2 regions of the Streptomyces sp. NPDC001816 genome follow, and region 1 is predicted to be linked to the other one. Evidence: riboswitches for the same ligand, from Rfam matches in the RefSeq annotation. Region 1 holds a riboswitch; the other holds the start of a gene.

Region 1 (4,079 bases):
TACTGCTCGATCTTGGACCGCAGGTCCTCGACGTCGATCTCGCCGTCCTCGGCGGTCTTCACGACGACGACCTTCATGCCGGCCATCACGGCGCTGGCGGCGTTGGTGCCGTGCGCGGAGGACGGGATCAGACAGATCGTGCGCTGCTCGTCGCCGTTGGCCCGGTGGTAACCGCGCACGGCCAGCAGACCGGCCAGCTCGCCCTGCGAACCGGCGTTCGGCTGGAGCGAGACCTTGTCGTAGCCGGTGACCTCGGCGAGACGCTCCTCCAGCTCCCGGATGAGCGTGAGGTAGCCCTCGGCCTGCTCGGCGGGCGCGAAGGGGTGCAGCTGGCCGAACTCGGGCCAGGTGACCGGCTCCATCTCGGTGGTCGCGTTGAGCTTCATGGTGCAGGAGCCCAGCGGGATCATGCCGCGGTCGAGCGCGTAGTCGCGGTCGGCCAGCTTGCGCAGGTAGCGCAGCATGGCGGTCTCGGAGCGGTGCTCGTGGAAGACCGGGTGCGTCAGGAAGTCGTCGGATCGCAGCAGGGCCTGGGGCAGGGTGTCCGCAGCCGTCACGTCCAGCGCCTCGATGTCGCCCTCGACGCCGAAGGCGGACCAGACGGCGGCCAGCTGGGCCCGGTTGCTGGTCTCGTCGCAGGCGAGGGAGACGTGGTCGGCGTCCACGAGACGCAGGTTGACCCCGTTCTCCAGGGCGGCGGCGGCCACCTCGGCGGCCTTGCCGGGCACGCGCGCGGTGAGGGTGTCGAAGTAGGCGCCGTGGACGATCTCGACACCGCCGGCCTTCAGGCCCTCGGCGAGGATCGTGGCGTAGCGGTGGGTGCGGCGGGCGATGGCACGCAGCCCCTCGGGGCCGTGGTAGACGGCGTACATGCCGGCCATCACGGCGAGAAGCACCTGCGCGGTGCAGATGTTGCTCGTGGCCTTCTCGCGGCGGATGTGCTGCTCACGGGTCTGCAGCGCGAGGCGGTACGCCTTGTTCCCGTCGGCGTCGACGGAGACGCCGACCAGACGGCCGGGCAGGCTGCGCGCGAACTTCTCGTGCACCGCCATGTAGCCCGCGTGCGGCCCGCCGAAACCCATCGGCACACCGAAGCGCTGGGTGGTGCCGACGGCGATGTCGGCGCCCAGCTCGCCCGGAGAGGTCAGCAGGGTGAGGGCCAGCAGGTCGGCGGAGACGGTGACGAGGGCGCCCAGCTCGTGCGCCTGGTCGATGACCGGCTTGATGTCGCGTACGGCACCGGAGGCGCCCGGGTACTGGATCAGCACGCCGTTGATCTCGCGAGCGGCGACATCGGCCGGGATGCCGTCGCTCAGGTCGGCGACGACGACCTCGACACCGGTCGGCTCGGCACGCGTCTCGATGACGGCGATGGTCTGGGGCAGCGCGTCCGCATCGACCAGGAACAGGCCCTTCTTGTTCTTGCCCATGCGCCGGGACAGCGCCATCGCCTCGGCGGCGGCCGTGCCCTCGTCCAGGAGAGAGGCGCCGGAGGTCGGCAGGCCGGTCAGGTCGGCGACCATCGTCTGGAAGTTCAGCAGCGCCTCCAGGCGGCCCTGCGAGATCTCCGGCTGGTACGGCGTGTAGGCCGTGTACCAGGCCGGGTTCTCCATGACGTTGCGCAGGATGACCGGCGGGGTGAACGTCCCGTAGTACCCGAGCCCGATCATCGAGCCGAGCACCTGGTTACGGTCGGCGAGCGAGCGGAGCTCGGCGAGCACCTCGGCCTCTGTACGGGCACCCGGCAGATCGAGCGCGTCGGCGTTCTTGATCACATCCGGCACCGCGGCGGCGGTCAGCTCGTCGAGCGAGCCGTAACCGACGTGCGCGAGCATCTTGGCCCGCGCCTCCTGGTCGGGCCCGATGTGGCGCTGCTCGAAGGGGATGCCCGCTTCGAGCTCGGAGAGCGGAGTGCGATGGGCGGTCATTGCGGAGGCCTCCTGGTCTGACGCGACCTTCGAGGGGCACCACGGCGGTTGCCCCGACGGCCTCCCCCTCTGTCATCAAAACCTGAGAGCTTCACCGGGCACCCGAGGGTCCCGGCTTTCACCGTCGGTGAGGGCGGGAGCCGTCGACACTCGCCCTGCTTTCCAGAGTGACCTCGTCCGTGCGGTACGTGAGCCTGAGAGATTCCGGGGAGGATTTGCTCCTTCGGCGCCTCCGACGTGGTCGGAGGACTCTCCCGCACGGGGTCAGCAGCCGCTGTCAGCGTACCAGCGAGGTCAACGCCCGGGCCCTCGAGTGGCCGCCTCCTTGAATGTGCTCTTTTGTAGTGCTTACGGATGAGTTGCGACCAAGTGGAGGGAGAGGGCCCGTGCAGACCGACATCGATCCGCGCAACCTGATCGGCCGCAAGGCGTTCGACCGCAATGGCGCCAAGATCGGCACCATCGACGAGGTGTACCTCGACGACGCCACGGGCGTGCCGGAGTGGGCGGCCATACGCACCGGTCTGTTCTCCCGGGACGCCTTCGTCCCCCTGGAGCCCAGCGAACTGGTGGAGGGCGCCCTTCGGGTCCCCTTCGACCGCGCGCTCATCAAGGACGCCCCCGACTTCGGCGTGGGCCGCCACCTCTCCCCCGAACAGGAACTCCAGCTCTACCACCACTACGGCCTCGACGCGGCCGCACCTCCTTCGGTACCGGACCACGACTTCGGCAAGCTGGCGGGCACGGAGGAAGTCTGATCCTCGGCCGGGACGGGCCGGTGAGCCACGTCGGTTTCCACGACCAACGGCAACGGCTCGGCCGACTCCAGCGCGGGATCGTCGACAAAGAACGTACGGACCCGCCCCGGCTCGGACTGCGGTGTCTCGAAGCGCACCGTGACCCGCCCGAGGCCACTGCCCTGCACCCAGCCGTGCCCGTACTCGGCGTGCCGCACGTCGTACCCGGCCCGCCACTGCCGCTCGGCGGGCTCCGGGCGCTCCTCCACGGCGTCGGGCACGACCTCCTCCGACGTCTCCACGGCCGCGGCGGCGTCCCGCTCGCCCGCCGCGGCTTGCGCGAACAGATCCTCCTGGGTGTAGTCGGCGAGCCCCGAGACGCCCACGCCCAGCAGCCGTACCCCGCCCGTGGTGTCCACGGACTCCAGCAGCCGCGCGGCCGCCTCGCGGATCACCGCCGGATCGTCGGTGGGCCCACGGAGCGTCTCGGAGCGGGTCAGGGTCGAGAAGTCGTACCGCCGCACCTTCAGCACGATGGTCCGCCCGGACAGCCCGGCCCCGCGCAGCCGCCCCACGCACCGGTCGGCGAGCCGCTGCACCTCGATCCCGACCCGCAGCCGGTCATGGATGTCCACGTCATAGGTGTCCTCGACCGACACCGACTTGGTCTCGCGCTCGGCCACCACGGGCCGGTCGTCGTGCGCCAGCGCCATGGCGTACAGCGCGTGCCCGTGCGCCTTGCCGACCAGCCGTACGAGTTCGTCCTCCCCCGCCTCGGCCAGCTCCTCGACGGTGGTGATCCCGGCCCGCCGCAGATGGTCCCCGGTCGCCGGCCCGACCCCGGGCAGCGTCCGCACCGACATGGGGCCCAGCAGCGCCCGCTCGGTCCCTGGCTCGATCAGCACGAGTCCGTCGGGCTTGGCCTGCTCCGAGGCGATCTTCGCGAGCATCTTGGAGGCGGCCAGCCCCACCGACCCGGTCAGCCCCGTGACCGTCCGGATGTCCGCGCGCAGCTTCGCCCCCGCCAGCCGCGCCGACGCCTCGTCCCAGGCCGCTCCCGCGGCCTCCAGATCGACGAACGCCTCGTCCAGGCTCAGCGGCTCCACCAGCGGCGACAGCGCCCGCAGCAACGCCATCACCTGCTCGCTGACCGACTTGTACAGGGCGAAGCGCGGCACGAGGTACGCGGCGTTCGGCGCCAGCCTGCGCGCCTGGGCCATCGGCATCGCCGAGTGGACCCCGAAGACCCGGGCCTCGTACGACGCGGTCGCCACCACCCCGCGCGGTCCGAGTCCGCCCACGACGACGGCCTTCCCGCGCAGGCTCGGCTTGGATGCCTGCTCCACCGAGGCGAAGAAGGCATCCATGTCGAGATGCAGGATCGTGGGCGCGTTTCTCACATCTCCGATGCTGC
Region 2 (4,079 bases), on a different contig from region 1:
CTTGGCCAGGCGCTCGACCTCGGCCATGTCGACCAGACCGGTCTCGACGTCCACGTGGTAGGCGACCACGTTGAACTGCTTGCCGGAGAAGTTCAGCCGCATCCCGTGGGTCAGGTGGCCGCCGTGCGCCAGGTCCAGGCCGAGGATGGTGTCCCCGGGCTGGGCCAGCGCGAACAGGGCCGCCTGGTTCGCGGAGGCGCCGGAGTGGGGCTGCACGTTGGCGTACTCGGCGCCGAACAGCTCCTTGATCCGGTCGATGGCGATCTGCTCGGCGACGTCGACGTGCTCGCAGCCGCCGTAGTAGCGGCGGCCCGGGTAGCCCTCGGCGTACTTGTTGGTGAGGACCGAGCCCTGGGCCTCCATCACCGCGAGCGGCGCGAAGTTCTCGGAGGCGATCATCTCCAGGGTCGACTGCTGGCGGTTCAGCTCGGCGTCGACCGCGGCGGCGATCTCCGGGTCCAGCTCGTGCAGGGACGTGTTCAGGACAGTCATACGGCTACGACTCCTCAGCCGGCGGTGAAGGCGGTGTACTCGTCGGCGGAGAGCAGCTCGGCCGGCTCCTCCGCGATGCGTACCTTGAACAGCCAGCCGCCCTCGAAGGGGGCCGAGTTCACCAGCGACGGGTCGTCGACGACGTCCTGGTTGATCTCGGTGACCTCGCCGGTCACGGGGGAGTACAGGTCGCTGACCGACTTGGTCGACTCCAGCTCACCGCAGGACTCGCCCGCGGTCACCGTGTCCCCGACCTCGGGGAGCTGCACGAAGACGACATCGCCGAGCGCGTTGGCCGCGTGCTCCGTGATGCCGACCGCCGACACGCCGTCCTCGGCGGCCGACAGCCACTCGTGCTCCTTGCTGTAGCGCAGCTGCTGGGGGTTGCTCATGGCCTGAATTCTCCTGTACGCGCGGGAGTGCTGATGAAGGGGGGACTGCTGAACCTGCTGATGAGCAGGTGATGTGTGCGCAGGGTCACGTACCCGGTACGGACCGCGCCCAGTGTCTACTTCTGGCGCTTGTAGAACGGCAGCGCCACGACCTCGTACGGCTCGTGGCTCCCGCGGATGTCCACACCGACACCCTCGGTGCCCGGCGCCGCGTGCGCCGCGTCGACGTACGCCATGGCGATGGGCTTGCCCAGGGTGGGGGAGGGGGCGCCGGAGGTGACCTCGCCGATGACCTCGCCGCCCGCGACGACGGCGTACCCGGCGCGCGGCACCCGGCGGCCCTCGGCGATCAGACCGACGAGCACTCGCGGCGGGTTCTGCTCGGCCTTGGCGGCGGCCTCGGTGAGCGCCTCGCGGCCCACGAAGTCGCCCTCCTTCTCGAACTTCACCACGCGGCCGAGCCCGGCGTCGAACGGCGTCAGCGACGTGCTCAGCTCGTGCCCGTACAGCGGCATGCCCGCCTCCAGGCGCAGGGTGTCCCGGCAGGACAGGCCGCAGGGCACCAGGCCGACGCCCTCGCCGGCCTTGGTCAGCGCCTGCCACAGCTCCACGGCGTGCTCGGGCTTCACGAACAGCTCGAAGCCGTCCTCGCCGGTGTAGCCGGTGCGGGCGATCAGGGCGGGGACGCCGGCCACCGTGCCGGGCAGGCCCGCGTAGTACTTCAGGCCGTCCAGGTCGGCGTCCGTGAGGGACTTCAGGATGCCGGGGGACTCGGGGCCCTGGACCGCGATCAGCGCGTACGCGTCACGGTCGTCGCGCACCTCGGCGTCGAAGCCCTCGGCGCGCTCGGTCAGCGCGTCCAGCACCACCTGGGCGTTGGAGGCGTTGGCGACGACCATGTACTCGGTCTCGCCGAGGCGGTAGACGATCAGGTCGTCCAGGATGCCGCCGTCGGCCTGGCAGATCATGGTGTAGCGGGCGCGGCCGACGCCGACGGAGGCGATGTTGCCGACCAGGGCGAAGTTCAGCAGGGCCGCCGCCTCGGCGCCGGTCACGGTGATCTCGCCCATGTGGGACAGGTCGAAGAGCCCGGCCTTGGTGCGCACGGCCACGTGCTCGTCGCGCTCGGAGCCGTAGCGCAGGGGCATGTCCCAGCCCGCGAAGTCGGTCATGGTCGCACCGAGCGAGCGATGGAGGGCATCCAGCGCGGTGTGACGGAGTTCGGTACTGCTCATCGGTCGGTCGTCTCCCAAGGCATGACGGGCGAGGTCGTTCCTCCCCATCTGTCATCGGAACCTGAGAGGTTCGCCGAGACCGCCACAGGGACGATCACGGCTTGCACCTTGGGTGGAGCCACTGACACAGCGGCCCGCTTTTCAGATGTGCCTCGCCCGCGCGGTAACGGGGCCTGAGAGATTCAAGGGAGGGACTTGCTCCTTCGGCGCCCCAGCGAAGGCTGCTGGGAACTCTCCCGCGCGGATTCAAACGGCCGGTATGCAGTTGGCGGGCACATCATTGCACGCCTCACCCCCACCCGTCAGGGCCGCATCTGTAACCGACCTGTGGCAGTACGCGCACCGAACCACTGGACGCGGCGCATTACCTTCTCTTTACATGTGATGGGCAGGGGATGACCGAGCCCACAGGGGAGGACGATCACGGTGAACAGGACCACGGCCTACGCCACCACCACCGGCATCGCGGTGCCGAAGCAGCCCTCCGCCCCGGCCCGCGAGCGCTGCGCCGACCGCCCGGCCCCGGTCGTCCGCGACCTGCGCGACCGCGCGGGCCGCAGCCCGCACGCCCTGCTCTTCGGGCCCGCCGACCTGGTCGTGATCACCGGCCTGCCCGGCAGCGGCAAGTCCACGCTGATGCACCGCGCGGTCCCCGGCCACCGCATCGACTCCCAGGACACCCGCGACAGCTGGGACGCCCGCATGCCCCGCCTCCTCCCCTACGCGCTCTACCGCCCCCTGGTCCGCCTCGCGCACTACGCCGGACTGCGCCGCGCCCTGCGCACCGGCGAGGGAGTCGTCGTCCACGACTGCGGCACCCAGCCCTGGGTGCGCTCCTGGCTGTCCCGCGAGGCCCGCCGCCGCGGCGGCACCCTGCACCTGCTCCTTCTCGACGTCACCCCCGGCACGGCCCGCGAGGGCCAGCGCGAGCGCGGCCGCGGCGTGTCCCGGTACGCCTTCAGCCGCCACCGCCGTACGACCGCCCGGCTGCTGCGCGCGGTGGAGCGCGGCGAGCTGCCTGCCGGCTGCGGCTCGGCGGTGCTGCTGGACCGGGACGCGGCGGACGTCCTGCACCGCATAGCCTTCACCGGCTGATCGGACCGGTCACTGTCACAGGCACCCGCTAGCCTTTTGCTCCACAGCATGGTTCCCAGCAGGCGGTAGAGGCAGATGGACTTCCCGGCGGACACTCCCGCGGACTTCCCGGCACAGACGCACCCCCACCCGCACGGCGGTTGGCCCGGCAATGAGCTGGAGGAGGTGCTCTCGGCCTCCCTGGGCATACCCTCCGCGGGCGGCCGGATCATCGAGGTGCTGGGCCGCAGCTTCCTCTGGATCCCCCTGCCGAGCGGCGGCGGCCCGCAGAGCGGCCCCCTGGACCTGCCCACGATGGACATCGAGGGCCAGGTGTACGTCCCGGTCTTCAGCTCCGAGGAACAGCTCCGCCAGGCGACCGGCTCCCACATGTCGTACACCATCGCCCCGGCGGTGGAGTTCGCCCGCGGTCTGCCCCCGCAGGTCGGCATCGCGCTCAACCCCGACGGCGTGGTCGGCATCCCGCTGCCGCCCGAGGCGGTGGCCGAGCTGTGCCGCGTGGACCGCACCCCGCTGGACGGCCCCGGCTCGGGCGGCCGGGTCCGCCTCTTCGAGCCCGACTGGCAGGACGACCCGGTCGACTTCCTGGCCGCCGCCTCCGCCGAGTTCGCCGCGACCGGCGTGGTCCTCACCGCCCGCCGCTGCCTCGCCGCCATCGAGACGGCCGACCCCGTCATGTTCGTGGGCGTGGAACTCTCCCAGTGGGAAGGCGACCTACGAGTCCTCCCCCTGGACGCCCTCGGCAAGGCCCTCGGCAAAGTCCCGGTCAAGTGGCCCGTCAACCTGGTCCTCCTCGACGTGGCCCAGGACCCGGTGGCCGACTGGCTCAGGACAAACGTGCGCCCCTTCTACCAGTCCGGACACT

Evidence for each region. A riboswitch is a leader RNA that binds a small molecule or an ion and turns the genes downstream of it on or off. The one in region 1 is predicted to bind glycine.
Region 2: it holds a riboswitch for glycine, as region 1 does, so the genes downstream of both, gcvT (glycine cleavage system aminomethyltransferase GcvT) here and gcvP (aminomethyl-transferring glycine dehydrogenase) in region 1, are expected to answer to the same signal.

Annotation. Positions count from the first base shown of each region.
Region 1 covers NZ_JBIATY010000014.1:264,144-268,222, forward strand. The annotation lists gene gcvP (aminomethyl-transferring glycine dehydrogenase) at 1-1,928, opposite strand, end outside; glycine riboswitch at 2,101-2,195, opposite strand; gene ACFYZZ_RS38100 (PRC-barrel domain-containing protein) at 2,315-2,686, shown strand; gene ACFYZZ_RS38105 (DNA polymerase IV) at 2,608-4,065, opposite strand.
Region 2 covers NZ_JBIATY010000009.1:37,627-41,705, forward strand. The annotation lists gene glyA (serine hydroxymethyltransferase) at 1-492, opposite strand, end outside; gene gcvH (glycine cleavage system protein GcvH) at 507-884, opposite strand; gene gcvT (glycine cleavage system aminomethyltransferase GcvT) at 1,001-2,119, opposite strand; glycine riboswitch at 2,271-2,368, opposite strand; gene ACFYZZ_RS29235 (AAA family ATPase) at 2,546-3,214, shown strand; gene ACFYZZ_RS29240 (enhanced serine sensitivity protein SseB) at 3,290-4,079, shown strand, end outside.